One region of the Streptomyces sp. NPDC004539 genome, then DNA from elsewhere that is predicted to be linked to it. Evidence: riboswitches for the same ligand, from Rfam matches in the RefSeq annotation. Region 1 holds a riboswitch; each other region holds the start of a gene.
What was found. Region 1 has a riboswitch for S-adenosylmethionine ahead of thrC (threonine synthase). Riboswitches for the same ligand answer to the same signal wherever they lie in the genome.

Region 1 (10,330 bases):
CCTTGCGCAGATCCACACTTCGCGGACCCGGGTCAGACCTCACCCCCCAGCCGATTTGGGGGCGTGCGCCGGAACGCGTCGACCGCGGCCGAATGTATCTGCACAACTGCCCTCTGCAACAGGTCAATCGGACGAGAATTCTGGACGCACTCGATCCGGAATGTGGTGAGAATTCAGGAGAGTTCAGGGCAAGTCGGGCCCGACATATGCCGCAAATGCCACGCAAGAGGCATGCAGTTTGGCTACTTCTTGTCGGGTGTAAGGCAGAAATCAAGGGCGCCCGGCACGTCAAGCGGAAGCGGGTTCCCCAACCCTACCTCCTTCAACCACACAGAATTGCCCCCTCCGCTTCGAAGCAGAGAGGGCAATTCGATGAACAATGAGTAATGTGCATTACTGACGGTTACTACCGGCGAGTAATGACATTAGGTCAACACATACGGGTCAGCCGCCCGCGACCGCCGGGATGATCGAGACGCCGGCGCCGTCAGGGGTCGCCGTCTCCAGCCCCTGCTCGAACCGCACGTCGTCGTCGTTGACGTACACGTTGACGAACCGCCGCAGCTTCCCCTGGTCGTCCAGGACCCGCGCGGAGATCCCCGTGTGGTTCTTCTCCAGGTCCGCGATGACCTCACCGAGGTTCCCGCCCTCGGCGCTCACCTCGGCCTGCCCGCCCGTGTAGGTGCGGAGGATGGTCGGGATACGAACAGTGACGCTCATGCGAGGCCAGCCTCTCGGAAGGAGTCCAGGGTCGGACGGATGGTCGCGGTGAGCCCGGTCCCGGCCACCGCGTCGAGGGTCTTCAGGCCGTCACCGGTGTTCAGCACGACCGTCGTCAGGGACGGGTCGAGCAACCCGTTCTCGATCAGCTTGCGCGTCACCCCGACGGTCACCCCGCCCGCCGTCTCCGCGAAGATCCCCTCGGTCCGCGCGAGCAGCTTGATCGCGTCGACGATCTGCTCGTCGGTGACGTCCTCCACGGCCCCGCCCGTACGCCGCGCGATGTCCAGCACGTACGGCCCGTCCGCCGGGTTCCCGATGGCCAGCGACTTCGCGATGGTGTCCGGCTTCTGCGGCCGTACGACGTCGTGCCCCGCCTTGTACGCGACGGACACCGGGCTGCACCCCTCCGCCTGCGCCCCGAAGATCTTGTACGGCTTGTCCGCGACGAGCCCCAGCTTGATCAGCTCCTGGAGCCCCTTGTCGATCTTCGTGAGCTGCGACCCGGAGGCGATCGGTACGACGAGCTGGTCCGGGAGTTCCCAGCCGAGCTGCTCGCAGATCTCGTACGCCAGCGTCTTGGAGCCCTCGGCGTAGTACGGCCGCAGGTTGACGTTGACGAAGCCCCAGCCCTCGCCCGCAGAGTCGCCGATCAGCTCGGAGCAGAAGCGGTTGACGTCGTCGTAGTTGCCCTCGATGCCGACCAGCTCACCGCCGTACACCGCGGCCATGACGATCTTGCCCTGCTCCAGGTCGTGCGGGATGAAGACGCAGGAGCGGAGCCCGGCGCGGGCGGCGGCGGCGCCGACGGCACCGGCGAGGTTGCCGGTGGAGGAGCAGGAGAGGGTGGTGAAGCCGAAGGCGCGCGCCGCTTCGAGTGCCTGGGCCACCACTCGGTCCTTGAAGGAGTGCGTGGGGTTGCCGGAGTCGTCCTTGACGAACAGCTTGCCCTGGGAGACGCCGAGCGCGGCTGCCAGGTTGTCCGCCTTGACGAGCTTCGTCCAGCCGGGGTTGATGTTCGGCTTCTCGGCGACGTCGGCCGGGACGGGGAGGAGGGGGGCGTAACGCCAGATGTTGGCGGGACCGGCCTCGATACGGGCCCGCAGCTCTTCGGTGTCGTACGCGGAGAAGTCGTACGCGATCTCCAGCGGGCCGAAACACTCTTCGCAGGCGAAGAACGGGCCGAGGGGGACGCGGTGGCCGCATTCGCGACAGCTCAGCGCCGCGGCGGGACCGAGGTCGACGGTGGTCGTGGCGACGGTTTGCACAGCCATGGAGGCGAGGCCCTTTCTCCTCATCTTCCTCACGACGCATCTCGCCGTGAGACGGATTTGGCACCTTCCCTAGCCGGGAGCCTCGCTGCGTGATCACGCACGAGACCGGCTGGAGGGTTGCCGGGGCTTCATCGGGCCGTATCCCTCTGCCCCTCTGGATGAGCGGTATGAAGTTATGAGTGGAGCTGTCCGCCCGGCGCCCCCGACATGCGATGGTCACCAGCGTTGTTCAAGACTGTAACCGAATGCCACGACAGTTGAGATAGTCGTCCGAACCGCGAGATGGATCACACTGGGCAGTGTGATCGTGACAGTGAGGAGCCGCTGACTGTGCTGGAAGAAGTCGAGCGCTGGCTGGCCACCCGCTCCTGGTCGGTGACCGATCGCCCCCTGCACCGGATCATGGCCGCGAAACGCGCGTCCGGTCTGACCGTCTCCGTGGTCCTGCCCGCGCTGAACGAGGAGGAGACCGTCGGGGACATCGTCTCCGTCATCCGCCACGACCTGATGCTCCAGGTCCCCCTCGTCGACGAACTCGTCGTCGTCGACTCCGGCTCCACCGACCGGACCGCCCAGGTCGCCGCGTCCGCCGGCGCGCGGGTCGTCCACCGCGACGCGATCCTCCCCCGCCTGCCCGCCGTCCCCGGCAAGGGCGAGGTCCTCTGGCGCTCCCTGCTCGCCACCACCGGCGACATCGTCTGCTTCATCGACGCCGACCTGCGCGACTTCTCCTCCGACTTCGTCTCGGGCATCGTCGGCCCGCTGCTGACCGATCCGGGGGTGGACCTGGTCAAGGGCATGTACGACCGTCCCCTCGCCGGCGCGGCCGGTCAGGGCGGCCGGGTCACCGAGCTGATGGCGCGCCCCCTGCTGAACATGCACTGGCCCCAACTCGCCGGGTTCGTGCAGCCGTTGGGCGGGGAGTACGCGGCCCGCCGCAGTCTGCTGGAGCAGCTTCCGTTCCCGGTGGGGTACGGGGTGGAGCTGGGGATGCTGGTGGACGCGCTGCATCTGGTGGGGCTGGACGCGCTGGCGCAGGTCGACATCGGGGTCCGCAAGCATCGTCACCAGGACGGGCAGGCGCTGGGGCGGATGTCCGCGGCGATCTACCGGACCGCCCAACTCCGGCTGGCGCGCGGGCACTTGATCCGTCCGGCGCTGACGCAGTTCGAGCGGGGGGAGGACGGCTTCGAGGCGCGGACGTATTCGGTGGACACGGAGGAGAGGCCGCCGATGGTTGAGGTCGCGGAGTACGCGCGGCGGAAGGTGGCGTGAGTGGCTCTCGGGCCGTACCCGGCTAATACTTGGGTACGGCATACCCCCCAGTCCCATGCCACGTATACGTTCCGAACGTTTGAGCAGCGCGGCGCCTGGCTAGGTTCTGGCGTATGACGTTCGGTGCTTCCCGTGTGCTCGTCGCCTCCAACCGGGGGCCCGTCTCGTACTCCGTGGGGGACGACGGCACCCTGCACGCCAAGCGCGGAGGCGGCGGCGTCGTCTCCGGGCTCTCCGCGATCGACCCGGACGCGGGGGCGCTGTGGGTGTGCAGCGCGCTGTCCGACGGGGACCGCGAGGCCGTGCGGCGAGGGGTCGGGGAAGCCGGGACGCGGATGCTCGACATCCCGGCCGACGTGCACGCCGACGCGTACAACGGGATCGCCAACTCCGTGCTCTGGTTCGTGCACCACATGCTGTACCAGACGCCCCTGGAGCCCGTGTTCGACGCGGAGTTCAGGCGGCAGTGGGCGTCGTACGAGGCGTACAACCGGGCGTTCGCGCAGGCGCTCGCGGAGGGGGCCGCCGAGGGGGCGGCCGTGCTGGTGCAGGACTACCACCTGTGTCTCGTGCCCGGGATGCTGCGGGAGCTGCGGCCGGATCTGCGGATCGGGCACTTCTCCCACACGCCCTGGGCGCCGCCGGACTACTTCGCGCTGCTGCCCGACGACATCCGGGCGCAGCTCCTGACGAGCCTGCTCTCCGCCGACCGGCTGGGGTTCCTCACGCAGCGGTGGGCCGACTCCTTCGCCGCGTGCTGTCCCGAGGGGACGGGTACTACGGGTATCGGGGTGCATCCCCTAGGGGCCGACGCGGACTTCCTCCGGGAACGGGCCCATCAGCCCGATGTACGGGACCGGATCGCGTCCCTCCGGGAGGAGATCGGGGAGGGGCGGCTCGCGGTCGTACGGGTCGACCGGACCGAGCTGTCCAAGAACATCGTCCGGGGGCTGCTGGCGTACCGGCATCTCCTCGACACGCACCCCGAGTGGCACGACCGCGTCGTCCATGTCGCCTTCGCGTATCCCTCCCGGCAGGACCTCAAGGTCTACCGGGACTACATGGACGAGGTCCAGCGCGTCGCCGACGAGATCAACTCCGTGTACGGCACGGCCACCTGGACCCCCGTACTCCTCCATCTCAAGGACGACTTCGCGCGGTCCCTCGCGGCGTACCGGCTCGCCGACGTCGCCCTCGTCAACCCCATCCGCGACGGCATGAACCTCGTCGCCAAGGAGGTCCCCGTCGTTTCCGACGACGGTTGCGCGCTGGTCCTTTCGAGGGAGGCGGGGGCGTACTGGGAGCTTCGCGACGACGCCATCACCGTCAACCCCTACGACATCCTGGAGACCGCCGCGGCCCTTCACGAAGCGCTCTCCATGCCGCTGGAGGAGCGGGCCGAGCGGACGAAGCGGCTCGCGTCGGCGGCTACCGCGTTGCCGCCGACGCAGTGGTTCCTGGATCAGCTCAACTCGTTGACCAGCTGATCCAAGAGGGCTACGACGCCGGCCGGGCCGTTCACCGTGAGGTCGGCGCGGGTGGTGAGGGCCGTGACCTCCTTGCTGGCGCTGCATACGAGGATGCCGGGGGTGCCGGTTTCGCGGAGTGTCTCGACCGCGTCGAAGGCGGGGAGGTCGCCGAGGTCGTCGCCGGCGTAGAGGATGGCGGCGGGGGTGGTCTCCTGGGCCAGTTTCTTCAGGGCCGCTCCCTTGTCCGTGCCCGGCGGGCGGATCTCCAGGACCAGTCTGCCCGGTTCGACGAGGAGGGCGTGGCGGGTGGCGAGGGCGGTGATGGGTTGCCGCAGGGTTTCCCACAGGCCCTGCGGGTCCTTCGCGCGGCGTGTGTGTACGGCGACCGCTCGGCCCTTCTCCTCCACCCAGGCGTCCGTGTCGCCCAAGATGGCGGGGAGTTCTCGTCGGACCTCGTCGAGGGCGGGGGGAGTTGGGGGGGCGACGACCTCTCCTGTGCGCTGGTCCCAGCGTTCGGCTCCGTAGTGCCCGAGGACGATCATCCCCTCGATCTCGCCGAATCCCCCGTATCCGACGGCCACTTCAGCGGGCCGACCGGTGATGACGGCGACCCTCACGCCGCGCTCCGCCAGCGCCGCCAGCGCCTCCACCGCGCCCGGGTACGGGCGTGACTTCTCCGGGTCCTCCACGATCGGCGCCAGCGTCCCGTCGAAGTCGAACGCGAGGAGGGAGCGGGCGGGGTGGGCTCGGATCGCGTCGAGGGCTTGTTGGGCTGCGGGGGTGGGGGGGTGGGTAGGCATGGGTTGAGCCTAGGGTGTCGCGTGCGGGTCCGTCGTGGCTTGTCGCGCAGTTCCCCGCGCCCCTGAAAGACCGGGCTGAGCGCCATCGTCAAGGATCATGTCCGCGCGGGGAGCCTCGGCCCCGGAAGGACTTCGGGTGCGGGTCCGCCGTGGCTTGTCGCGCAGTTCCCCGCGCCCCTAAAAACTGGGCTGAGCACCATTGCAGGCGATCACGTCCACGCAGGGAGCCGCAAGGATCACTTCGGCCGCCGGCCGCATGTAACTGATCGCGCCCCGCGGCGGAGCCGCTGTCCCGGGCCCGCGCCTTCGTACGGCGATCAGCCCCGGTCTTTCAGGGGCGCGGGGAACTGCGCGAACGGCCACAGCGGGCCCGCGGACGGGTCTCCTCCGGACCCACCCCTAACGCTCCTCCCGCCTTGACTCCCGGACCCTCCGCAGGCGGTTCACCGTCACCGGGTCGGATTTGAGGGCTCGGGGGTCGTCGAGGAGGGCGTTGAGGAGTTGGTAGTAGTGGACGGGGGAAAGGTTGAGTTCTTCGCGGATGGCTCGTTCTTTGGCGCCGGGGGTGGGGAAGGGGCGGCGTTCGAGGGCGAGGATGGTGAGGGCTTGGGGGGGGAGGTCGGGCGGCAGCGGCATGGGGAGACAGTAGTGCGGGGTTACGACAGTCCGCTTTCCGCGGCCATCGCCTTCGTCTCGAGGGAGCGGAGGATCGATTCCGGGTCGGCGTCGGGGGCGACCGCCGCGCCGATGCCCTGTTTGATCGATGCAGCCACCGTGGACCAGGACGTGCGGCCGGCGGGGTAGAGCTGGGCGAGGGGGAGTTCCTCCAGGAAGGGTTCCAGGGGCCGGTCCGAGGGGGCCGCGGACATGGCGGCGGAGGCGGAGGAGGTCACCGGGAGGAGGTCGTAGGTACGGGAGAAGGTGAGGACGTTCTCCTCGGAGTAGACGAAGTCGAGGAACTCGCCTATCTCGTCCTGGTGGTTGTGCTGCTTGAAGGCGGTCATCCAGTCGGCCACCCCCATCGTCAGCGGCCGGACGCCGGATCGACCCGGCATGGGGACCATGCCGTACCGGACGCCCTTGTCCTGGGCGGCGCGCATGAGGGAGGGGTGGCCGATGAGCATGCCGACGTCGCCGGCGGCGAAGGCCGTGAAGGCGGTGGCGCGGTTGAGTTTCGCGGGGGCCACCGGGCCCGTCAGGCCCTTGTCGACGAGGTTGTCCTTGAGCCAGGTGAAGGTCTGGACGTTCTCGGTGGAGTCGAGGCTGTAGGTCCCGGCGGTGGTGGTGTACCCCCCGCCGCCGCTGAGCATCCACTGCATGGCCTCGGCCTGCGCCTCCTCGGGCCCGAGGGGCAGCGCGTAGGGGTACTTGACGTCGGCCTCCTTCAACTTCTCGGCGGCGGAGGCCAGTTCGTCCCAGGTGGTGGGCGCCGTACGGACACCGGCCCGCTCGAACAACGCCTTGTTGTAGAAGAGGAGCCGCGTGGAGGCCGCGAACGGCATCCCGTACTGCTGCCCCTGCACCTTCCCCGCGTTCCCGAGCTGCGCAACGAAGTCGGCCTGGACGGGGATGGAGAGCAGGTCGCTCGCCGGGTAGAGCCGGTCCTCGGCGGCGTAGTCGGCGTACGACCCGATCTGCGCCATGTCGGGCGCGTCCCCGGCGTCGACCATGGCCTTGACCTTGGCGTCGACGTCGTTCCAGGAGTAGACGCTGACCTCGACGTCGACGTCGGGATGCTTCTTCTCGTACGCCTCGACGAGCGTCGCCCAGTACTTGGTGGAGCTGTTGGCCGCGCTGTCCCCGTAGTCCGCGGCGACGAGTCTGAGGCTCACCCGTCCGGAGTCACCCCCGAGTACCCCGCACCCCCCGACACTCACCGTCAACGCCAACGCGGCCACGGCCCCGACCCAGCCCCTCTGCACCACTGCTGCCCACTCCACATACTTGTCCGATAGTCGGAGTAAGGTCTACACCACCCGAGTGGACTAGACCTCTCCCGGGTCCTCGGCCACACTGTCACCGTGAGACATGTCATCGCCCTCGACGTGGGCGGCACCGCGATGAAGGGCGCCCTGGTCGGCGCGGACGGCGCGCTGCTGCACCGCGACCGCAGGCCCACGGCCCGCGAGCGGGGCACCGAGGCGGTGATCGAGGGCATCCTCGACTTCGCGGCGGACCTCCGGGCGTACGGCGTACGGCAGTTCGGCGAGACCGCCCGCGCGGCGGGCCTCGCCGTCCCCGGCATCATCGACGAGGCGCGCGGCACCGCCGTCTACGCCGCGAACCTCGGCTGGCGCGACACCCCGCTGCGCGATCTCCTCTCGGCCCGTGTCGAGGCGCCGGCCGCGCTCGGGCACGACGTCCGCACCGGCGGTCTCGCGGAGGGCCGCCTCGGCGCCGCCCGGGACACCCCCCGCTTCCTCTTCCTCGCCCTCGGCACCGGTATCGCGGGCGCCATCGGCACCCCCGCCGGCATCGAGGCCGGCGCGCACGGCTCCGCCGGGGAGATCGGCCACGTCGTCGTACGCCCCGACGGCATCCCCTGCCCCTGCGGGCAGCGCGGCTGTCTGGAGCGGTACGCGTCGGCGGCGGCGGTGTCGCAGGCGTGGGCGCGGGCCTGCGGCGACCCCGACGCCGACGCGGCGGACTGCGCGAAGGCGGTGGAGGCGGGCGACCCGACGGCCCGGCAGGTGTGGCGGGAGGCCGTCACCACCCTCGCCGACGGGCTCCTGACCGCCCTCACCCTCCTCGACCCCTCGACGATCGTGATCGGCGGCGGCCTCGCGGAGTCGGGCGACACCCTGTTCACCCCGCTGCGGGAGGCGATCGGCGCGCGGGTGACGTTCCAGCACCTGCCCGGGATCGTCCCGGCGGCCCTCGGCGACACGGCGGGCTGCCTGGGAGCGGGCCTGATGGCATGGGATCTTCTGAAGAAGACGGACGGCACGGAGGAAACGCCCTGATGGCAGCAGAGTCGACGATCCTCACCGGCGCACGCGTGGTCCTCCCTTCGGGGACCGCCGTCCGGGACCTCGCCGTGCACGGCGAGCGCATCACCGCCGCTCCCCCGCCAAACGCCCGGCGCATCGACCTCACCGGCCACCACCTGGTCCCCGGCTTCGTCGACCTGCACAACCACGGCGGCGGCGGAGCCTCCTTCTCCGGCCCGGTCGAGGAGGTCCGCAAGGCGCTGCACACCCACCGCCTGCACGGCACCACCACCCTCGTCGCCTCGACGGTGACGGACGACCTGGACGTCCTCACCCGGCAGGCGGGCGTCCTCAGCGAACTCGCCGAGGACGGGGAGATCGCCGGCATCCACTTCGAGGGCCCGTTCATCTCGCCCTGCCGCAAGGGCGCCCACTCCGAGGCGCTGCTGCGCCACCCGGACCCGGCGGACGTCCGCAAGCTGCTCGACGCGGCGCGCGGACAGGCCCGGATGGTCACCCTGGCCACCGAACTCCCGGGCGGCATCGACTCGGTGCGGCTCCTCGCCGAGCACGGCGTGATCGCCGCGATCGGCCACACGGACGCGACGTACGAGCAGACGCGCGAGGCCATCGACGCGGGGGCGACGGTCGCCACGCACCTCTTCAACGCGATGCCCCCGCTGGGCCACCGCTCCCCCGGCCCGGTCGCCGCGCTCCTCGAAGATCCGCGCGTCACCGTCGAGTTGATCAACGACGGCACCCATCTGCACCCCGCCGCCCTGGAGTTGGCGTTCCGGCTGGCCGGTCCCGAGCGCGTCGCGTTCATCACGGACGCCATGGACGCGGCCGGCGGCGGCGACGGGATCTATCTGCTGGGCCCGCTGGAGGTCGAAGTCACCGACGGGGTCGCCCGGTTGGTGGAGGGCGGCTCGATCGCGGGCTCGACGCTGACGCTGGACCGCGCGTTCAAGCGGGCGGTGACGGTCGACGGCATCCCGGTCGAGGACGCCGTCCAGGCGCTGTGCGTCAACCCGGCCCGCCTGCTGGGGCGTTGGGACGAGATCGGGTCGCTGGAGGCCGGGAAGCTCGCCGACGTCGTCGTCCTGGACGAGAACTTCGACCTCAAAGGCGTGATGAGGCACGGTAGTTGGGTAAGCACGCCGTAGGCGCCGGCGCGGGGGAGGTCGAGGCAGGTGATCCTGACGGTCACGCTCAACACCGCTCTCGACCTCACCTACCGCGTGCCGGGACTGCGTCCCCACACGACCCACCGGGTCACCGACGTCGTCGAACGGCCGGGCGGCAAGGGGCTGAACGTGGCCCGCGTCCTCGCCGCCCTCGGCCACGAGGTGACGGCGACGGGCCTCGTGGGCGGCGCGACGGGCGAGGCCGTACAGGAGCAACTCACCCTGGTCCCGGGGGTGGTCGACGCGCTCGTCCCGATCTCGGGGACCACCCGGCGGACCGTCGCGATCGTCGACACCCACACCGGTGACACGACTCAGCTGAACGAACCGGGCCCGGTCGTCACCGCCGCCGAGTGGACGGCGTTCCTGGAGGTGTACGAGCAACTCCTGGGCTCTGCCTCGGCAGTTGCCCTGTGCGGCAGCCTCCCGCAGGGGGTGCCGGTCGGCGCGTACGCGGGGCTGGTGCGGGCGGCGCGGACGGCGGGCGTGCCGGTGCTGCTGGACACGAGCGGCGAACCGTTGCGCAGGGGGGTCGCGGCCCGGCCCGACATCATCACCCCGAACCTCGACGAGCTGGCCGAACTCACCGGCTCCCACGACCCGTTGACGGCCGTCCAGGACGCCCGCAGGCGGGGCGCCCGCTCGATCGTCGCCTCCCTCGGCCCCGAGGGTCTC
Region 2 (10,330 bases), on a different contig from region 1:
GCGCCCCAGACGCATCGCCACCTGCGGGGCGACCAGCGCGACGAACGGCACCGGGCCCGCCGCGCTCACCGCGACCCCGGCCAGCAGGACCGCGCACAGCAGCAGCACGGCCCGTACCGCGGAGTGCCGTACGCCGAGGCCGGCCGCGACGTCGTCGCCGAAGTGGAGGGGTTTGAACTGGAAGGCGACGCAACTCACCGCGATCAGCAGGGGGATCGTGCACCACAGGGCGATCCACACCTCGTTCCACGACCGGTTGTCGAGCGAGCCGACCAGCCACGCCTGCGCGCGGGCGACGTCGCGGATGTCGGCGCGGACCAGCAGCCAGGTCGTCAGGGCCTGCATGACGGCGCTGACCGAGATGCCGATCAGGATGAGCCGGAAGCCGTCGATGCCCCGCCGCCAGGCGAGGAAGTAGACGAGCAGGCCGGTGCCGAGCCCGCCGAGCAGCGCCGCGGACGACAGTCCGAGGGTGTCGGTGATCGCGGTGGCCGCCCCGCCGGAGACCGTGACGAGGAACACGGCGACGGTGCTCGCACCGGAGGTGATGCCGAGGATGTCCGGGCTGGCCAGCGGGTTGCGGGCGATGGACTGGGTGATCGCGCCGGAGACGCCGAGCGCGATCCCGACGACGAGGCCGGCCAGGGCGCGCGGCATCCGCAGGTCCATGATGACGAACCTGTCGACCTGTTCGCCGCCGCCGAAGAGCGTGGAGACCACCCGGTCGAGGCCGATCGGGAAGTCGCCGGTGCCGATGGAGAGGCAGAACAGCAGGAAGGCCGCCGCCGCGAGGACCAGGGTGACCAGGGCGATCCAGGGCCGCCAGACGAACGAGACCCGGCCGAGCCTGAGGCCCGGCGTCATCGAGGGCTTCAACTCTGTCCCGTTCATGCGCTCTTGAACTTTCCGCGGTAGACGAGGACCGCGAAGAACGGCGCCCCGAGGAGCGAGACGACGACGCCCGCGTCCAGTTCGCCGGGCCTGACGACGAGCCGGCCCACGATGTCGCAGACCAGCAGGACGACGGCGCCGAGCAGTCCGGCGTAGGGGACGAGCCAGCGGTAGTCGGGTCCGGTGAGGTGGCGGGCGATGTGGGCGACCATCAGTCCGAGGAACGCGATGGGTCCGCAGGCGGCGGTCGCGGCGCCCGCGAGGAGGGTGATGGCCGCGATGCCGATGATCCGGCTGCGGGTGACGTCGACGCCGAGTCCGCGCGCCACGTCGTCGCCCAGGTTGAGCAGGTTCATCGCGGGCAGGGTGACGAGGGCCAGGAGCAGGCCGGCCGCGATGAAGCCGGTGATGGGCCAGATGACGTCGAAGCCGGTCCCGGCGACCGATCCGGCGTTCCAGAACCGCAGGGCGTTCAGGGCCTGTTTGTCGCCGAGGGCGATCGCGGTGGTCATCGCCGCGAGGAACACGGTGATGCCCTGCCCGGCGAGGGCGAGGGTCAGCGGGTTCCCGGCGCCCCGGCCGATGCTGGCGAGCCCGAACACCACGACTCCGGCGAGCCCGGCGCCGAGGAACCCGAACCACACGTACTGGTAGGGGCTCGCGAACCCGAACAGCGAGATCGCGGTGACGACGGCGAAGGACGCGCCCGCGTTCACGCCGAGCAGCCCGGTGTCGGCGATGGGGTTGCGGGTGTAGCCCTGGATGAGAGCGCCGCCGACGCCGAGCGCGAGGCCGGCGACGACAGCGAGGACCGTCCGGGGCACGCGGACCGTCTGGACGATGAGCCGGATCTCGGTGAGCCGCTGGTCGTCCTGCGGCCCGGCGAACAGGCCGTGCCACACCTCACCGAGGCTCAGCGCCCGTGCCCCCACGGCGAGGGAGACCGCCGAGGCGATCACGAGGACCACCACGAGGGTGCCCAGACCTGCGACCCGGCGCCGGCGGGTGCGGTGCAGTCCCCCGGTGGCGGGGCGCGCAACAGTAGTCGTGCCCATGACGTCGTACGTTATCTCTTCGCTCTGTGGGTGACGGCGGGCCCCGCGTGCGCGCGACGCGGGGCCCCGGTGTCAGCGGGTGGTGCCGTCGGCGCCCGAACGGACCTCGTCCGAGGCGGACTTCAGGCCCCGGTCGAGAAGCGAGTCGAGGATCTCGCCGACCCTGATCGCCGTGTTGGACAGCAGCGAGGAGGTGATGCCGTGGGTGTGCTCGGTGCCGCCCTGGAGGTAGATGCCGCAGTGCGTGCCGGGGGCGGTGGCGATGCGGTAGTCGCGCTCGACGCGGACCCGGCCCTCGTCGTCGCGCAGGCAGCGCTCGGCGACGTCGCCGAGGAGGCCGAGCGGGTCGGCCTGGCGGTAGCCGGTGGCGAACACCACGACGTCCGCGTCCAGATACGTTTCCTCGCCTGTGACCAGCGACGTCACGGTCGCGGTGACCTTGTCGTCGCTCTCCTGGACGCCCGTGAGGCGGGCGACGTTGAGGAATTTGAGGCGCTCGGTGCCGAGGACCTTCTCCTGGTACGACTGGCGGTACAGGTCGTCGATGAGGTCGATGTCCACCACGGAGTAGTTGGTGTTGCCGTGGTAGTCCATCAGCCGCCGCTTGGTGTCCTCGGGGGCCGCGAAGTACTCGTCGACCGCCTGCGGGTCGAAGATGCGGTTGGCGAAGCCGCTGTCATCGGCGGGGCTGTAGCCGTAGCGGGAGAACACCGCGCAGACCTCGGCCTCGGGGAAGCGGCGGTGCAGGTAGGCGACGTTCTCGGCGGCGGACTGGCCGGCGCCGACGACGACGAACCGCTCGGGTTTCGTGCCGTCCAGCCCCTCGACCTTGGCGAGGAGTTCGGAGTTGTGCCAGAGGCGCTCGCCGCTGGTCACCCCCTCCGGCAGGAGCGGGCGCAGTCCGGTGCCGATGACCAGGTTGCGGGCGCGGTGGACGGCGAGGCCCTCGGCGGAGCGGACGGTGACGTCGACGTACTCGACCTCGCCGTCGCGCAGCACCGGTTCGACGCCGACGACCTCATGGCCGTAGCTGACCTGGTCGTCGACCTTCGCCGCGGCCCACTCGAAGTAGTCGTGGAACTCGACGCGCAGCGGGAAGAGGCTCTTGTGGTTGATGAAGTCGATGAGCCGGCCCTTGCTCTGGAGGTAGCACAGGAAGCTGTACTCACTGGAGGGGTTCCGGAGCGTCACCAGGTCCTTGAGGAAGGACACCTGCATGGTCGCGTCGTCGATGAGCATGCCGCGGTGCCAGCCGAAGCGCGGCTGCTGCTCGAAGAAGTGGGCGGTCACCGCCTGCTCCCGGCCGACGCGGGCGTTGTGCTCGTCGAGTGCGATCGCCATGGCCACATTGGAGGGGCCGAAGCCGATCCCAATGAGGTCGTGGACCAGTGGTGCGTCAGCAGGAAGCACCTGTGACATGTCTCTCCCATCGTGCGGGGCAGTCGCCATGTGTCGGCGTGGGGGAAGCGGAAGACGGGCATGCCGAGAAGCGGCACACCGGCAACTTAGGTGAGCCTAAGCTAATCCCTCGGAGCTGTCGATAGGCGGGGTGTGAACCAGCCGACATCAACGGACGATCCGGGCCCGCCCGTTGAAAGCTAAGGTAAGCCTTGCTTTACTTGCTCCGGCGCTTCACTGATCCGGTCAGCCCTGCCCTGAGGAGGAACCCCATGCGGGTCGTCATGTTCGGTTACCAGACCTGGGGGCACCGCACCCTCCGAGCACTTCTGGACTCCGAGCACGACGTGGTGCTGGTCGTCACGCACCCCAAGAGCGAGCACGCCTACGAGAAGATCTGGAGCGACTCGGTCGCCGATCTCGCCGAGGAGCACGGCGTGCCGGTGCTGATCCGCAACCGGCCGGACGACGAGGAGCTGTTCCAGGCCCTCAAGGACGCCGACCCGGACATCATCGTCGCCAACAACTGGCGTACCTGGATTCCGCCGCGCATCTTCGCGCTGCCCCGGCACGGCACACTCAACATCCACGACTCGCTGCTGCCGAAGTACGCCGGGTTCTCCCCGCTGATCTGGGCGCTCATCAACGGCGAGAGCGAGGTCGGGGTGACCGCGCACATGATGAACGACGAGCTGGACGCGGGCGACATCGTCCGCCAGGAGTCCGTGGCCGTCGGCCCCACCGACACCACCACCGACCTCTTCCACAAGACGTGCGACCTCATCGCGCCCGTCACGGTCGCCGCCCTCGCCGAGATCGCCTCCGGCAGGACGGAGTTCACGAAGCAGGACCGCTCCCAGGCGACCTTCTTCCACAAGCGCGCGGAGACCGACGTCCGCATCGACTGGAACTGGCCCGCGGAGTCCCTGGAGCGCCTGGTCCGCGCCCAGTCCGCGCCCTACCCCAGCGCCTTCACGTACCACCGGGGCAAGCGCCTGGAGATCCTCGCCTCCTTCGTCTCCGAGGCCCGCTACGGCGGCACCCCCGGCCGGATCTTCTACCGCGAGGGCGACGGCGTGGTCATCGTCGCCGGCGCCGACGCGCGCACGGGCGGCAACCACGGCCTGGCGATCACCCGCGTCCGCACCGAGGACGGCCGGGAGCTGGCGGCCACCGACTACTTCACCTCCATGGGCGGCTACCTCACCACCCACCCCTGATCCGTCGGCCCCGGTACGGTCCCGGGGCCGACGTCCGGTCGCCGCCGTCCCCGATCCCTGTCGGGGGCGGCGGCGATCGTCTTTCCCCGGGCGGCGGGGCGATTCTTCGTAACGCGGTGGGACTGCATACGGTATGACCAGATCATCACCTGCCCGGGAGTTCGGATGTCCGGTAGCCGCCGTACGAGACCTGTTGAAGCCTTCGAGGCCATCGAGCCGCCGGGGAACGCCCAGCTCGCGCTGACCGTTCTCGGGGTGACGGTGTCGGTGGAGGCGCTGGGGGAGCTGTCCGGTTCGGCGGTGCTGCTCCTGGGCCTGCTGGTGTTCCTGCCGGGCGCCGCCGCCGCGCTGTGCACCGTACGCCAGACCGCGTTCGTCGCCGCGTGGACGGCGCTGGTCGTGAGTACGACGGTGCTGGCCCGGGGACCCGCCGGGCACTGGCTGGACCGCACGCTCATGGTGGTCATCACCATTGCGCTGGGCGTCGCGTCCACGTACGCCTGCGGCTACCGCATCCGGCGTGAGCACGAGATGCTCCGGCTGCGCTCGACGGCCGCCGCGATGCAGCGGCACATCCTGCACCCCCTCCCCCTGGTCACGGACGACGTCCTGGTCAACGGCGTGTACGAACCCCTCCACGAGGACCGGCTCGTCGGCGGTGACATCTACGACGTCGTCGACTCCCCCTGGGGCACCCGCGTCCTCATCGGCGACGTCCAGGGCAAGGGCCTCGCCGCGGTCGGCGCCGCGTTCGCGGTGATAGGGGCGTTCCGCGAGGCCGCCCACCGCGAGCCGACCCTGACGGCCCTGGTCGACGCGCTGGACGCCGCCGTCGTCCGCCACAACTCCTACGCCACCGACACCGGTGAGGACGAGCGGTTCGTGACGGCGCTGATCCTCGGCATCGACCGGGAGGACGAGGTGCAGGCCGTCAACTGCGGGCACGTCCTGCCGTATCTGCTGCACGACGGCAAGGTCACCTCCCCGCAGCTGGACTCCGGGGTCCCGCTGGGCCTGTCCGCGCTCGCCGCCGAGCCGACCACCGTCGGCTGGTTCGGCTTCCCGCCGCACTCGACCCTCGTCCTGAGCACCGACGGCCTCACCGAGACCCGCGCCGCCGACGGCACCTTCTACCCGGCCGACGAGCGCCTGACCACCCTCGCCGACCGCTCCCCCACCGCCCTCCCCCAGGCCCTCTACGACGACGCCCGCGCCTACGCCGGACACGGCGGCCGGCACGACGACGTCGCCGTCCTCACGGTCCGCCGCGCACAGCGCCGCCCCTGACAGTCATGACCGCCGCCCGTGCGGGTATGTGCCAGTGACGGCACGGACTCGGGAGGGGTCGTGGAGTGGCGGACGGACGATTTCGGCACATCGCACGGGGGCCGGCCGCGCGCCCTCCTGCCGGACGGCACCGAGCCGGACCCGGTCTACTTCGACGTCGGCAGCGGCGCCGACATCCCCAAGTCCACCGAGTGGTGGGTGTACGACGGGACGCTCGGCGCCCCCGAGGCGAGCCATCTGCGCGCCGCCTGCTCCTGCGGCTGGCGCGGCACCACCCACCACCCCCTGGACTGGACCCGGGTCCCCCGCCACCACCCCTACGACTACGACACCTCCGCCCTGCGCCGTGAGTGGACCCGGCACATCGAGGAGGTCGAGTCCCGCTCGGTCCCCCTGCCCGCCGACGTCGAGGCCGCGATCGACGAACTCGACCGGCGCATCGGCGACTTGGCCGACCAGGCGCCGCTGGCCGCGCTGCGCGCCGTGACCGCCCTGGAGCGGATCGCCGCCGAGGCGGGACGGGAGGCGGCGTACAACGTGCGGGCCGACGAACTCTCCTGGGAGGCCGTCGCGAAGGGGCTCGGCCTGACCGAGGAGGACGCCCGCTCCCTGTTGTTCCGGTTCAGTTTCCGGAACTGAGGCGTCCAGCGGGCGAGACGGACGCCGACACTCCGTTGACGGACGCCGACCCCACTCCGTACGCTCGTGATCGGCATTGAGTGTCAGCGTCAAGCCCTGGCTCGCTGACCGGCAACCCTCCCGCGCGGTGGGGTGCTCCAGGTGAAAGCCCGGCGGGGTCGTCGAGGACCCCGCAAGCGCGTGACCCTGTCGGACAGGGTCCTGATCCGGGAGGGACCGGTATGCCGCACCGCAGTGAACTCCGTTCCCCCCTCGCCGTTCTCGCCGCGTCGGCCCCCTTCTCCGGTCTCTCGCGGCGGTGGCACATCGACCTCCAGCGCTGTACCAGCGCTCTGTGTCGCGGCTGACCGCGTCTTCCGCCACCGCCTGACCCTCCCCCCCTTCTTCCTTCACGCCTCCGTACCCCCACGCACCCCGGAGGTGATCACTCCGCGCGCCCGTCCGCCCTGCGGCGCGCGGTGACACGAACAGGAGACCCCGTCCCGTGACGGCTCAACTTCCCCTGCGCTCCACCAGATTCGCGGCGACCACCGCGCTCGTCACCTCCTCGCTGCTGCTCGCCGCCTGCTCCTCGGGCGGCGACGACACCACCGCCGGCGGCGCGAGCACGCCCCGCTCGGGCGGCACGCTCACCTTCGCCGTCGGCTCGGACTCCGGCTGCGTCGACCCGCAGCAGGTCGGCAGCAACGACACGATCTACTCGGTACGCCAGCTCGTCGACTCGCTGACCGACCAGGACCCGAAGACCGGCGAGATCGTGCCGTGGCTCGCGAAGAGCTGGCAGGTCAGCGCGGACGCCCGGCAGTTCACGTTCCAGCTCCGCCCCGGGGTCACCTTCAGCGACGGCTCCGCGCTGACCGCGCAGGTCGTGAAGGACAACTTCGACGCGGTCCCGAAGCTCGGCGCCCTCGGCACCCTCGCGCAGGGCTATCTGAGCGGCGTCGAGAGCACGACGGTCGTCGACCCACTGACCGTCAAGGTGACGTTCAAGGCGCCCAACGCCCAGTTCCTGCAAGCGACTTCGACACACTCCCTGGGCATCGAGTCCTCGGCGAGCGTGAAGCTCAGCCCTCAGGAGAAGTGCAGCAAGGGCGTCGTCGGCTCGGGGCCGTTCACGCTCACGCAGTACGTGCAGAACCAGTCGGTCACGCTGGCCAAGCGGGCCAAGTACGCGTGGGGTTCGTCGCTGTGGAGCAAGCAGGGCGAGGCGTACCTCGACAAGCTGGTCTTCAAGGTCGTCCCCGAGGCGGGCGTGCGCGCGGGGAGCCTCCAGTCCGGTCAGGTCGACGCGATCAGCAGCGTCGGCAAGGCCAACGAGGCGGCGCTGCAAGGCGTGAACCTCCAGCGGCGGGCCAACCCGGGCGTGGTGTTCGGGCTGTCGCTGAACAACTCGCGGCCGGTCCTGAAGGACGTACGGGTCCGGCAGGCGATCCGGTACGCGATCGACCGGCAGCAGATCGCGACGACGATCTTCCCGACCGGCACCCAGCCCGCGACCAGTGTCCTCGCGCACACGACGCCCGACTACGCCGACCAGGGCGCGGGGCTCACGTTCGACGCGGCGAAGGCCAAGTCCCTGCTGGACGCGGCCGGCTGGAAGGCGGGCGGGGACGGCATCCGCACGAAGGACGGCGCGAAGCTGAGCCTGACGGTGAAGTGGTTCGCGAACTCGGCGACCAACCAGCCCGCCCTGGAGCTGATCCAGCAGCAGCTCAAGGACGTCGGTGTCGGCATCGTCCTCCAGCAGCTCCAGATCGCGCAGCTCGCCCAGGTCCAGCAGGCCGGTGACTTCGACGGCCTGTGGGGCAACATCACCCGCGCCGACCCGGACATCCTGCGCTCCTCGTTCTCCACGAAGCTCGCCAACATCTACCGGCTGCCGGTCACCCCGCTGGACACCCTCCTCACCGAGCAGGCGGCGGCCACCGACGCCGCGAAGCGCAAGGAACTCGTCGGCCAGGCCCAGAAGCTGATCGTCGACAACGCCTACACCGTGCCGGTCGTCGAGCTCCAGACCCAGCTCGGCGTCGCGAAGAAGGTCCACGCCCTCGCCTTCGACGCCTCCAGCCGCATCCAGCTCCACGACACCTGGATCGGCTGACATGACCCGGTACGTGCTCACCCGGCTCGCCCAGGCGGCCGGCGTGCTGTGGGCGGCGTTCACCGTGTCGTTCCTCGTCCTGTACTACCTGCCGGGCGACCCGGTCTCGGCGATGGCCGGGGCCGGGACGGACAGCGCGCAGATCGACCCGGCCCAACTCGCCGCGCTGCGCCACGAGTACGGCTTCGACAAGCCGCTCCCGGCGCAGTACGCGGACTACCTGGGGCGGGCGGTGCGCGGCGACTTCGGCGACGCGATCTCCACCGGCCGCCCGGTCTCCGCCACCATCGCCGACGCCCTCCCGCAGACCCTCCAGCTCACCTCGCTGGCGCTGCTGCTGGCGGTGGCCGGCGGGGGCGGGCTGGCGTTCCTGGCGACGTACACGCGGGCCCGCTGGCTGCGGCAGACGCTGCTGTCGCTGCCGCCGCTCGGGGTGTCGGTGCCGACGTTCTGGGTCGGGCTGGTCCTCGTCGAGCTGTTCTCGTTCCGGCTGCGCTGGTTCCCGGCGTTCGGCAACGACGGCTTCGACGGGCTGGTGCTGCCCGCCGTGACGCTCGCCGTCCCGACGGGCGCGCTGGTCGCGCAGGTGCTGGCGAAGAGCCTGCTCACGGCGCTGGACCAGGCGTACGTGGAGACGGCCCGCGCGAAGGGGGCCGGGCGGTGGCGCGTCCATCTGCGGCACGCGCTGCGCAACGCGTCGCTGCCCGCGCTGACGGTCGTGGGGCTGCTGGTCGGGCAGCTCGTCGCCGGGTCCGTCGTCGTCGAGACGGTGTTCTCGCGCGACGGGCTCGGCCGGGTGACGGCCGCCGCCGTCTCGACGCAGGACATTCCGCTGGTGCAGGGGGTGGTGGTGTTCGGGGCGCTGGTGTTCGTGCTGGCGAACCTGGTCGTCGACCTCGTCTATCCGCTGCTCGATCCGCGGATCGTGGTCGCTCGGAGCCGGAAGGTGGTGGCCGCGTGAGTCAGGCCGTGCTGGAGAGGGTCGACGAGGCGCCGCCGGCGCCGGCGCGTGAACGCCGGCGTGTGGTGGGGTTCCTGGTGCGGCGGCCCGGTCTCGTCGTGTCCGCGGTGGTCGTGGTGCTGGTGGTGCTGGCCGCGTTCTGGCCGGACCTGTTCACGTCCAAGGACCCGCTGAAGGGGGTGCCTTCGGAGAACTTCCGCGAGCCGAGCGGTCAACACTGGTTCGGTACGGACGAGTTGGGGCGGGACGTGTTCTCGCGGGTCGTGCACGGCGCCCAGTTGTCGCTGAAGGGGACGCTGGTCGCCGTCGGGGTCGCGTTCGTGATCGGCGGGGTGCTGGGGCTGCTCGCCGGGTTCGTCGGGCGGTGGGTGGACGACGTGCTGATGCGCGTCGTCGACGTCCTCCTGTCGATCCCCGCGCTGTTCCTGTCGCTGGCCCTGGTCACCGCGCTCGGCTACGGCACGGTCAAGGTCGCGGTCGCCGTCGGCATCGCGAGCGTCGCCCCCTTCGCGCGGGTCACCCGGGCGGAGGTGCTGCGGGTGCGGCAGGCGGTGTACGTCGAGGCGGCGCACGCGTCGGGGGCCCGCTGGTACTCCGTCCTGTGGCGGCATGTCGTGCCCAACTCCGCCGGGCCGGTGATCGTCCTCGCGACCATCGAACTGGGCAGCGCGATCCTCGCCGTGTCCGCGCTGAGCTTCCTCGGGTACGGGGCTCCGCCGCCCGCGCCCGAGTGGGGAACGCTGATCTCCGACGGACGCAACTACCTCGCGAACGCATG
Region 3 (10,330 bases), on a different contig from region 1:
TCCGGATCGGCTTCTTCGTCCTGCCGGTCCTCGCGTTCATCGTGACCAAGCGGATCTGCATCGGCCTCCAGCGCCGTGACAAGGACAAGGTGCTGCACGGCCGCGAGACCGGCACGATCAAGCGGCTGCCGCACGGTGAGTTCATCGAGATCCACGAGCCGCTCAGCCAGGAGCAGCTGCACACGCTCACCGCGCACGAGCAGTACGAGCCCGTCGCGATCGGCGCCACCACCGACGAGAACGGTGTCCAGCGCAAGGTCAAGAGCACGGAGAAGCTCCGCGCCAAGCTCAGCGAGTCGTACTACGGCGAGGACAGCCAGATCGCCAAGCCGACCGCCGAGGAGTACAAGGAGATCACGAGCGGCCACGGCCACCACTGATCCCGCCCCCGGGTAGACCCCGGGACGTCGCCACAGAAGGACCCCGCCCGATTCCTGGACGGGGTCCTTCGGCATGTGCCGCCGCTGGATAGGGTGGGCCCACACTTTCCGTACGACATCCTGGAGCGGCCGTATGAGCGCTGTGACCCCCGCTGGAGGCGACACCGCGGCGGGCCGTTCCTGGCCCTCCGTGCTGAACGCCCTGCTGTCCGGGCACGACCAGAGCGCCGACGCGACCGCCTGGGCGATGGACCGCATCATGCGCGGCGAGGCGACGGACGCGCAGATCGCCGGGTTCGTGGTGGCGTTGCGGGCCAAGGGCGAGACGGTCGAGGAGATCACCGGGGTCGTCCGGGCGATGTACGAGCACGCCAACACGATCGAGGTGTCCGGCCGTACGGTCGACATCGTCGGGACGGGCGGGGACGGCGCCAAGACCGTCAACATCTCCACGATGTCCGCGCTTGTCGTCGCCGGGACCGGCGCGAAGGTCGTCAAGCACGGCAACCGCGCGGCCTCCTCGTCGTCCGGCGCCTCCGACGTCCTGGAGAAGCTGGGCGTCAACCTCGAACTGACCCCCAGGCGGGTCGCCGAGGTCGCCGAGGAGGCGGGCATCACGTTCTGCTTCGCCGTCAAGTTCCACCCGGCGCTGCGTCATGTCGCCGCCGCCCGCGGCCAGTTGGGCATCCGCACGGTCTTCAACGCGCTGGGTCCGCTGACGAACCCGGCCCGGGTGAAGTCCCAGGCGGTGGGTGTCGCCGACCCCCGCATGGCCCCGATGATCGCCGGCGTCCTCGCCGACCGCGGCAACTCCTCCCTGGTCTTCCGGGGGGACGACGGCCTGGACGAGCTGACGACGACCTCGACGTCCCGGGTCTGGATCGTCGGCGACGGCAAGGTCACGGAGGAACGGTTCGACCCCAGGGACGTCGGTCTCGACCTCGTCCCCGTCGAGGCCCTCCGCGGCGCCGACCCCTCCTACAACGCCGAGGTCGCCCGCAAGCTCCTCACCGGCGAGAAGGGCCCGGTACGGGACGCGGTCCTGCTGAACTCGGCGGCGGCCCTGGTGGCACTGAACCCGGGCACGGGGACGCTGGCCGAACAGCTCCGCGAGGGCATGGCGAGGGCGGCGGAGTCGATCGACTCGGGCGAGGCGAAGAGGACGCTGGAGCGCTGGGTGGAGGCGACGAACAAGTAGGGATCGGGAGGGAGGAGCGGTGCGAGCCGCTTCTCCCTCCGTGCGGGTGTCCCGCGATCCGGACATGACTTGCGTCCCCGCGATCACCTCATCTACTTTCTGTACCAGGTCATGAGTGACAGTCATGAGGCCCCGGCCGACTGTCCGGCAACCCTCCGTCCGTGGCGGGGTGCCCCGGGTGAAGACCAGGCCGTGGGCAGCGAGGTCCACGGCAAGCGCGGACCCTCCTGACACCGGGGGTCCTGGTCGTCGAGGAGCCTTCCGTGAGCAAGCGAATGCGATAGGGCCGAAGAGCCCCCTTCCGCGCGCCCCTTTTCTCTTTCCTTCCTGCCTCACGGGAGTTCCCCATGTCTGTCACCACCCTTGCCTCCACCCAGCCGGTTTGTGCCCCCCTGAGCGTTCTGGGCCGAGATGTCACCGTCCCCCTGGTCACCGGCGGCGAGGTCACCTACGCGGCCCTCGACTACGCGGCCAGCGCCCCCGCGCTCCAGCGCGTCTGGGACGACGTCGCCGCGTACGCCCCGTACTACGGCAGCGTCCACCGCGGCGCCGGCTACCTCTCCCAGCTCTCCACCGACCTCTTCGAGGCCGCCCGCAAGACCGTCGCGGAGTTCCTGGACTGCCGCGAGGACGACGAGCTGGTCTTCACCCGCTCGACGACGGACTCCCTGAACCTCCTGGCCCGCACGGTCCCCGCCAACTGCCAGGTGTACGTCTTCGAGACGGAGCACCACGCCTCCCTGCTCCCCTGGCAGCACACGGACGTCACCTACCTGGACGCCCCCCGCACCCCCGAGGAGGCGGTGGCGACCCTCGGCCGGGCCCTGTCGGAGCGCGACACGACCGCCCCCGCCCTCTTCTGCGTGACCGGCGCCTCGAACGTCACCGGCGAACTCTGGCCGATCCGCGAGCTCGCGGCGACCGCCCACGCGCACGGCGCCCGCATCGTCCTGGACGCCGCCCAGCTCGCCCCCCACCACCCCGTGTCGGTGCGGGACCTGGACGTCGACTGGGTCGCCTTCTCCGGCCACAAGCTGTACGCCCCGTTCGGCGCGGGCGTCCTCGCGGGCCGCACGGACTGGCTGCACGCCGCCGAGCCGTACCTCGCGGGCGGCGGCGCCAGCCGTAAGGTGAGCCGCGCGGCGGACGGCTCGGTCGAGGTCGAGTGGCACGAGAACGCCGCCCGGCACGAGGCCGGCTCCCCGAACGTGATCGGCGCCTACGCGATCGCCTCGGCCTGCAAGGCGCTCACGGAGGAGGGCTTCGGCAACCTCGTCGCCCGCGAGCGCCACCTGATCGCCAAGGTCCGCGAGGGTCTGGCGGACGTCCCCCAGGTCCGCGTCCTGTCCCTGTTCGGCGACGACGCCCCCCGCGTCGGCGTCCTCTCCTTCGTCGTGGACGGCTGGAACAGCTCCCACTTCGCCGCCGCGCTCTCCGCCGAGTACGGCATCGGCGTCCGCGACGGCCTCTTCTGCGCCCACCCCCTCGTCAACCACCTCCTGGGCGCGACGGCGACCGAGGCGGGGGAGTGCGGCGAGGCGGCCTCCCTCAACGCGATCCGCGTGAGCTTCGGCGCCGGCACGCCCGACGAGCACGTCGACCGGTTCGTCACGGCCGTGCGTGAACTGGTGACGCAGGGGGCGAAGCTGACGTACCGCACGGAGAACGGCCGCTGCGTGCCGGCCGCCGCCTAGGAGACGCTCAGGAGTCGAGGCCGATCGCGAACGCGGCCTCCAGGTCGTGCTGCGAGTACGTCCGGAACGCGACGTGCGTGTCCGTCGCCTCCACCCCGGGGATCTTGCTGATCCGGCCCGGGATCACGTCCGCCAGGTCCTCGTGCTCCCGTACCCGGACCATGGCGACGAGGTCGTACGTCCCGGTCACCGAGAACACCTCGCTCACGCTCTCCAGGGAGGCGATCTCCTCGGCGATCTCCGGAATCCGGTCCACGCTGGTCTTGATCAGGACGATCGCGGTGATCACGGCTGCTTCTCTCCCTCGACGACGGGTACAGGGGCGGCCCCAACTGTAGTCGTACGGGTGAATCGCGCCCACGCGTACAAGAACCCGAGCGTGAACCCGATGACGTGGGCGAGGTAGGCGACTCCGGGGCCGGCGGTGGCCTGGCCCGCGGCGATCCACTGGAGGGCGGCCCAGAAGGGGAGGACCAGCCAGGCGGGGAAGCGCAGGGGGAGGAAGAAGAGGAAGGGCAGGAGACTGGTGACGCGCGCCCGGGGGAAGAGGTAGAGGAAGGCGCCGAGGACGGCCGAGATCGCTCCGGACGCCCCGACGAGGGACTGTGCGGAGGACGCGTTCGCGGCGGCGTACCCCAGCAGGGCGAGGCAGCCGCAGCCCAGGTAGAAGAGGGTGAACTCGACGCGGCCCATGCGTTCCTCGGTCATCGCCCCGAAGACGTAGAGGAAGAGCATGTTGCCGAGCAGATGGACCCACCCGCCGTGCACGAACAGCGCGGTCAGCGGGGTGAGCGCGGCCCGCGGCGACCCCTCGAAGAGCTCCGCGGGCACGACGCCCCAGCGGTGGTAGTAGGCCCCCAGAGCCACGGGATCGAGCCCCGACGCCGGGCCGAGGACGAAGACGGCACAGCACAGCGCGATCAGTCCGTACGTCACCGGAGCGGGCGGGCGCCACCTCTTGATCATGGCTACAGAGCATGACGCAACCGAACACAACGGCCCATAACGCCTCGCCGTCATGGACGGACGGGCGGCGGGTCCCCGCCAGGCCGTAGGGTTACGGCCAACACGCACCGGGGCACGCCCCCGGCGCACGGCCCAGAAAAGGAGCGGACGGTTCCGATGACGGTTACCCTGCCGACCGCCACCACCCGGTGGCGCTGCACCCTCTGCGGAAACCTCACCCGGTTCGACGTGACCCGCTCCTCGAAGGTCGTCGAGTACGTCCACCTCGACCTCGCCGGAGAGCCGAAGGTCGAGGAGCGCGAGGTGGTCAGTGAGACCATCGAGTCGGTGCGCTGCCGCTGGTGCAACGCAGTCGATCAGGTGGAACTCGTGGACAGGCCGGGCGCCGACTCCTGAGAGGGAGCGGCCCCGCACGGCAAGTGGGGTGTGACGGATGGCGGAGACCGCAGGCGAGCCGGGGGACGGCGCCGCCGAGGTGCTCGACCGCCCCCTGCCCGACGGGGTGCGCCGCAGGGTCGTCCAGATCGTGTCGGACGGCTTCGGCGGGCTGACCGTCGGCGAGCTGCCCGCGCAGCTGCGGCAGTACGCCCGGTTCGCACCGAACCGCCGGGCCAAGTTCGCCGGGAACGCGATGGCGTCGGCCCTGGAGAGCGACGCCCTGTTCCGGCAGCGCATCGGCGAGAAGCTCCGCGAGGCCCAGCCGGAGCTGGCCGGCGCCCTCGACGCCGGCTCCCCGCCCCCCGCCGCCGACCCGCTGGACGTGGCGGCGGCGGCCTACGTGCTGCGCCCCACCGGCTGGGTCAAGCTCGTCACCGCCGCCGGCGAGGAGGCCCAGCGCGCCGACGCCGAACGCGCCGACGAGGAGAGCCGCGCCGAACTGGAGCGGCTGCGCGAGGAGTTGGCGCACGCCCAGGACCAGGTCCGGACCGAGACCGAGGGCCTGCGGCAGGAACTCGACGCCGCCCGGCGGGAGTCGGAGTCCCTGCACCGCAAGCTGCGCTCCGCCCTCAGTGACGTCAAGCGCGGCGAGGCGGCCCTGCGCAAGATCCAGGGCGAGATCGAGGCCGTCCGCGCCGAGGGGCAGGCCCAGGTCTCCGCCGCCGAGAGCGAGTCACGGCGGGTGAAGGCCCGGCTCAGCGAGGTCGAGACCGCCCTGGAGGCCAGCCGCCGCGCCGCCCGCGAGGGCCGCAGCGTCGAGGACATGCGCGTACGTCTGCTGCTCGACACCGTCCTCGAAGCCGCCCAGGGGCTGCGCAGGGAGCTCGCGCTGCCGCCGGTGTCGGTGCGGCCCGCCGAGACCGTCGACGCCGTCGAACCGGGCCGGATGACCCCGAAGGACATCGCCGCGCGCGCCCTGTCGGAGCACGATCCGGCCATTCTCGATCAGTTGCTCGCGCTCCCGCAGGCCCATCTCGTGGTGGACGGCTACAACGTCACCAAGACCGGTTACCCCCAGATGCCCCTGGAGAAGCAGCGGTTGCGCCTCCTCGGCCAGCTCTCCGCGCTCGCCGCGCAGACCGGCGCCGAGGTGACCTGTGTCTTCGACGGCGCCGAACTCGTCGCCCCCGTCCTGCTCGCACCCCCGCGCGGCGTCCGTGTCCTGTTCTCGAAACCCGGGATCACGGCCGACGAGCTGATCCGCCAACTGGTGCGCGCCGAACCGCCGGGCAGACCCGTCATCGTCGCCTCCACCGACCGGGAGGTGGCCGACGGCGTCGCCAAGGCCGGGGCGCGGCCGGTGGCTTCGGCGATGCTGCTGAAGCGGCTCTCCTGAGCGCCGGATCTCCCCGCGATCTCTACGCAGGGTCAACTGGGCGTCACCGCCGGTTGGTTGAATGCAAATTATGCGTTGCGCGACCGCTTTTTTTCGCCACGGGATTTGAACTGATCACACTTGGGTCACTAGGGTCACGGTTCGAACCTCCGCGCGAGAGAAGGAGCCCGTCTCCGTGGCGTCCCACCGTCGACCCAAGCCGCCGTCCCGCACCCGCGTGACGCTGCTGACCACCGCGGCAGCCGCGGCCGTCGCTCTCAGCGCCAACTCCGCGAACGCGGCACCGAGCGAGAAGCCGACCAAGGACGAGGTCAAGTCGAAGGTCGACAAGCTCTACGAAGAGGCGGAGCAGGCCACCGAGGCCATGAACGGCGCCGAGGAGAAGGCGGGGAAGCTCCAGAAGGAGATCTCCACCATCCAGGACAACGTCGCCCGCGGCCAGGACGAGCTGAACAAGCTGCGCGACTCCATAGGCATGGCGGCCGCCGCCCAGTACCGCACGGGAAACATCGACTCCTCCGTCCAGCTCTTCCTCTCCTCGGACCCGGACAGCTTCCTGGACCGCGCCTCCACCCAGGACCAGTTGAGCGCCCAGCAGGTCGAGGCGCTGAAGAAGATCCAGGAGAAGCAGCGCCAGCTCGCCCAGCAGCGCGCCGAAGCCTCCAGCAAGCTGGCCGACCTCTCCAGCACCCGCACCGAACTCGCCAAGAAGAAGCGCGAGGTGCAGGGCAAGCTCTCCGACGCGCAGAAGCTCCTCAACTCCCTGACCGCCGCCGAGAAGGCCGCGATCTCCGCGCAGGAGAGCCGCGCGAGCCGTGACTCCGCGAGCCGCGTCGACCTCGGGGACGTCGGCTCCGCGTCCAACCGCGCCGCCGCCGCGTTCGCCGCCGCCCAGTCTCAGCTCGGCAAGCCGTACAGCTTCGGCGCCACCGGCACCGCCTCCTACGACTGCTCGGGCCTCACCTCCTGGGCCTACGGGCAGGCCGGCGTCACCATCCCGCGCACCTCCGAGTCCCAGGCCAACGCGGGCACCCGCATCTACGACGCGAGCCAGCTGCGCGTCGGCGACCTGGTGATCTTCTTCAACGACCTGCACCACGTCGGCCTCTACGCGGGCAACGGCCAGATCATCCACGCGCCGCGCACCGGCACGGTCGTGCGCTACGAGTCGATGAGCACCATCGGCGGCCCGTTCATGTTCGGCGTCCGCATCTGACGACACGGCGTCCGGCGGGTCCCCCCGAACGAGTGGATTCCCGCCGCCCGCGCTGACCGTCCGCCCCGCCCCCGACCTGCGTCAGGGCCGGGGCGTCACCGTCCGTGTCCGGCAAGGGTCTTTGGCCCGCCCCCGCCCACAGGGCTACTGTCTGCCGCGTTTCCTCGTCCGTCAGCGGAAGGAGTGCGGCTTCCCGTGGGGTCCCATCGCAGCCTTGTACCGGCGTCCGGGTTCAACAGAGGGGCGGGAGCGGCGCTGTGCGCGCTGTCCGCCGCCGCGGCGGCCCTCGGCGCCGTCCCCGCGCACGCCGCGCCCTCCGGGGAGACCCGGGCCGAGGTCGACCGCCTCTACACCCAGGCCGAGCAGGCCACCGAGGCGTACAACAAGGCCGACGAGCGGGCCTCGAAGCTGCGCCGCGAGGTCAGCGGCGCGCAGGACGCCATCGCCCGGCAGCAGGAGCGGATCAACGCCATGCGGGAGCGGCTGGGGGCGCTCGCGGGGGCGCAGTACCGGGCCGGGGGGCTCGATCCGGCGGTCGCGCTGCTGTTCTCCGACGACCCCGACGAATACCTCGACAAGGCGGCGACCCTCGACCGGCTGACCGCCCATCAGGCGGGCCAGCTGCGGGAACTCCAGTTCGCGATGCGGGACCTGGCGCAGGAGCGGGCCGAGGCGGCGGGGAAGCTCGGGGAGCTGGAGAAGAGCCGCAAGGCCGTCGCGACGCACAAGCGGACGGTCGAGCGGAAGCTCGCGCGGGCCCGGGAACTCCTCAACTCCCTCTCGCCGTCCGAGCGCGCCGACTACGACCGGGCGTCCCGGTCGGGGCGGGACGACATGCCGTTCCTCGGCGGCGGCCAGGCGTCCTCCGCCCGCGCCGCGGCTGCCGTGGCCGCCGCGCGGTCGGCTCTCGGGCGGCCGTACGTGTGGGGGGCCAGCGGGCCGTCCGGGTTCGACTGCTCCGGGCTCATGCAGTGGTCGTACGGGCAGGCCGGGGTCTCGCTGCCGCGCACCTCGCAGGCGCAGGCCCACGCCGGGCGGCGGGTTCCGCTGTCGCAGGCCCAGCCGGGGGACATCGTCACCTACCGGTCCGACGCGAGCCATGTCGGGATGTACGTCGGGAACGGGCAGGTGATCCACGCGCCGTACCCGGGGGCGCCCGTGCGGTACGACCCGGTCGGGATGATGCCGGTCTCCTCGGTGACGAGGCCGTAATACGATCGGCGGGATGGCTGACGCTAGGCGGGTGATCGGGTCCGGGGTCATAGCCCTGTGTCTGCTGGTCGGCGGATGCGGCGCCGGCGGTGAGCGGAGTTCGGTCCGCGCCGACGTGCAGGCCGCCCTCGACCGGCGGGCCGCCGTGGTGCTGGGGCGGGAGGGCGACACGTACGACGTGCCGCTCGCGCAGTGGTCGTACCACCTGGACTCCGTCGACGCCGAGGGCGACCGGGCCACCGCCGACGCGCGGCTCAGCTACCGGGTGCGGGGGTACGACGCCGTGCCGGTCACCTCCGCGCGGGTGGTGCGGCTCGCGCGGGACGCGGGCGGGGTGTGGTCGGTGGTGTCGGAGGGGCCGGGGCAGGGGGCGGGGCAGCAGCTCTGGGACCAGGGGCGGGTCGGCGTCGTGCGGGGGGCGCACAGCCTCGTGCTGGGGGTCGGGCAGTCCACCGACCGGCTGACGGACTTCGCCGCCCTCGCCGACAAGGCCGTACCGGCCGTCTCCGACGCGTGGGGGACGGCGTGGGCGCGGAAGGTGGTCGTCGTCGTGCCGGCCTCCCTGGCGGGGATGGCCGAGCTGCTGGGCTCCTCCGCCGACTCGTACCGGGGGATCGCCGCGGTCACCACGGGCGAGACCGGCGGCCGGGCCCCCGCCGACCGGATCGTCGTCAACCCCGAGGCGTACGGGACCCTCGGCGACGTCGGCCGGCAGGTGGTCCTCACCCACGAGACGACCCACGTCGCGACCCGCGCCCACACGAACGCGGCGACCCCCCTGTGGCTCTCCGAGGGCTACGCCGACTGGGTCGGCTACCGGGGCACGTCCCGCACCCCCGACGAGGCCGCCCCCGAACTCCGGACCGCCGTCTCCGAGGGCCGCCTCCCCGCCGCCCTCCCCACGGACGCCGACTTCGGCTTCGGCGGCGACGCCACCCGTCTGGCCCAGGCGTACGAAGGCGGCTGGCTCGCCTGCCGCCTCATCGCCGAACGCTGGGGCGAGGACAGGCTCAACGCCTTCTACAAGGCGGTCGGCACCCACGGCAAACGCTCCGGCGCGGTCGAGTCCGCCCTCACCACCGTCCTCGGCGTGACCCTGCCGCAGTTCACGGAGGACTGGCGGACGTACGTGAAGGAACAACTGGCCTAGGCCGGCTCAGGACGGGATCTTCGCCCGGGTCGGCTGGGGCGGGACCGGGAGGGGCTTGGGGCGGGGGGCCGTGGAGCGCCAGAGGTGGGTGCAGGCGGTGAGGGCGGCGGTGAGGAGGAGGGCGTTGCGCAGGAGGATCAGGGTGACGCCGAGGGGGGTGCTCGCCACGACGTCGTCGAAGTGGACCGGGAACTCCAGGGTCGTCAGCGCCGACGCGGCCACCACCAGGACCGCCGGGAGGGTCATGCGGGTGGCCCGGAAGCAGAGGCAGACGGCCGCCGTGCCGAGGAGCCACAGGAGGTACTGGGGGCTGATGACCCGGCTGGAGAGGGTGAAGAGGAGGACGGCGGTGAAGGCCGCGTCCGCCGGGGTGTGCAGGGAGAAGCGGCGGGCCGTCAGACGCCACAGCAGGAGCCAGCCGAAGGCGGCCGACGTCAGGAACAGCGCGGCCGTGCTCACCGCCGTCACCCCGGGCCCCACGAACTCCAGCGACCCGTAGTGGAACAGCACCTCCCCGCTCCACCCGAACCGCCGCGCCACATGGAACACCAGCGCCCCCAGCGACTCGACCTCCGTCCCCCGGTCCCGCTGGAACGTCACGAACGAGAACGCCCCCGGCATCGCCACCGCGAACCCGCCCGCCACCACGAGCACGGTCACCGCCGCCGCCCCCCACACCCGGCGCCGCACGACCCCCGCGAGCAGCAGCGCCGGCCACACCTTCAGCAGCGCCCCGAACC

Region 2: linked by a shared signal. The riboswitch ahead of ABZX85_RS14460 (ABC transporter substrate-binding protein) and the one ahead of thrC (threonine synthase) in region 1 are both predicted to bind S-adenosylmethionine.
Region 3: linked by a shared signal. The riboswitch ahead of ABZX85_RS29430 (aminotransferase class V-fold PLP-dependent enzyme) and the one ahead of thrC (threonine synthase) in region 1 are both predicted to bind S-adenosylmethionine.

What each region holds. Positions count from the first base shown of each region.
Region 1 is NZ_JBEXLS010000039.1:12,483-22,812, reverse strand. It holds gene ABZX85_RS45760 (MoaD/ThiS family protein) at 445-720, opposite strand; gene thrC (threonine synthase) at 717-1,994, opposite strand; SAM riboswitch class I at 2,012-2,159, opposite strand; gene ABZX85_RS45750 (glucosyl-3-phosphoglycerate synthase) at 2,325-3,269, shown strand; gene ABZX85_RS45745 (trehalose-6-phosphate synthase) at 3,383-4,756, shown strand; gene otsB (trehalose-phosphatase) at 4,732-5,538, opposite strand; gene ABZX85_RS45735 (DUF3263 domain-containing protein) at 5,938-6,174, opposite strand; gene ABZX85_RS45730 (extracellular solute-binding protein) at 6,195-7,436, opposite strand; gene ABZX85_RS45725 (ROK family protein) at 7,560-8,501, shown strand; gene nagA (N-acetylglucosamine-6-phosphate deacetylase) at 8,501-9,634, shown strand; gene ABZX85_RS45715 (1-phosphofructokinase family hexose kinase) at 9,662-10,330, shown strand, end outside.
Region 2 is NZ_JBEXLS010000006.1:59,863-70,192, reverse strand. It holds gene ABZX85_RS14490 (iron chelate uptake ABC transporter family permease subunit) at 1-891, opposite strand, end outside; gene ABZX85_RS14485 (iron ABC transporter permease) at 888-1,946, opposite strand; gene ABZX85_RS14480 (lysine N(6)-hydroxylase/L-ornithine N(5)-oxygenase family protein) at 2,019-3,365, opposite strand; gene ABZX85_RS14475 (methionyl-tRNA formyltransferase) at 3,617-4,564, shown strand; gene ABZX85_RS14470 (PP2C family protein-serine/threonine phosphatase) at 4,730-5,851, shown strand; gene ABZX85_RS14465 (hypothetical protein) at 5,912-6,490, shown strand; SAM riboswitch class IV at 6,563-6,675, shown strand; gene ABZX85_RS14460 (ABC transporter substrate-binding protein) at 6,975-8,591, shown strand; gene ABZX85_RS14455 (ABC transporter permease) at 8,593-9,552, shown strand; gene ABZX85_RS14450 (ABC transporter permease) at 9,549-10,330, shown strand, end outside.
Region 3 is NZ_JBEXLS010000016.1:37,892-48,221, forward strand. It holds gene ABZX85_RS29420 (cytochrome bc complex cytochrome b subunit) at 1-380, shown strand, start outside; gene trpD (anthranilate phosphoribosyltransferase) at 514-1,578, shown strand; SAM riboswitch class IV at 1,686-1,802, shown strand; gene ABZX85_RS29430 (aminotransferase class V-fold PLP-dependent enzyme) at 1,926-3,272, shown strand; gene ABZX85_RS29435 (Lrp/AsnC ligand binding domain-containing protein) at 3,280-3,561, opposite strand; gene ABZX85_RS29440 (rhomboid family intramembrane serine protease) at 3,558-4,238, opposite strand; gene ABZX85_RS29445 (hypothetical protein) at 4,395-4,634, shown strand; gene ABZX85_RS29450 (NYN domain-containing protein) at 4,672-6,012, shown strand; gene ABZX85_RS29455 (NlpC/P60 family protein) at 6,188-7,228, shown strand; gene ABZX85_RS29460 (NlpC/P60 family protein) at 7,424-8,440, shown strand; gene ABZX85_RS29465 (hypothetical protein) at 8,454-9,590, shown strand; partial or broken gene ABZX85_RS29470 (glycosyltransferase 87 family protein) at 9,597-10,330, opposite strand, start outside.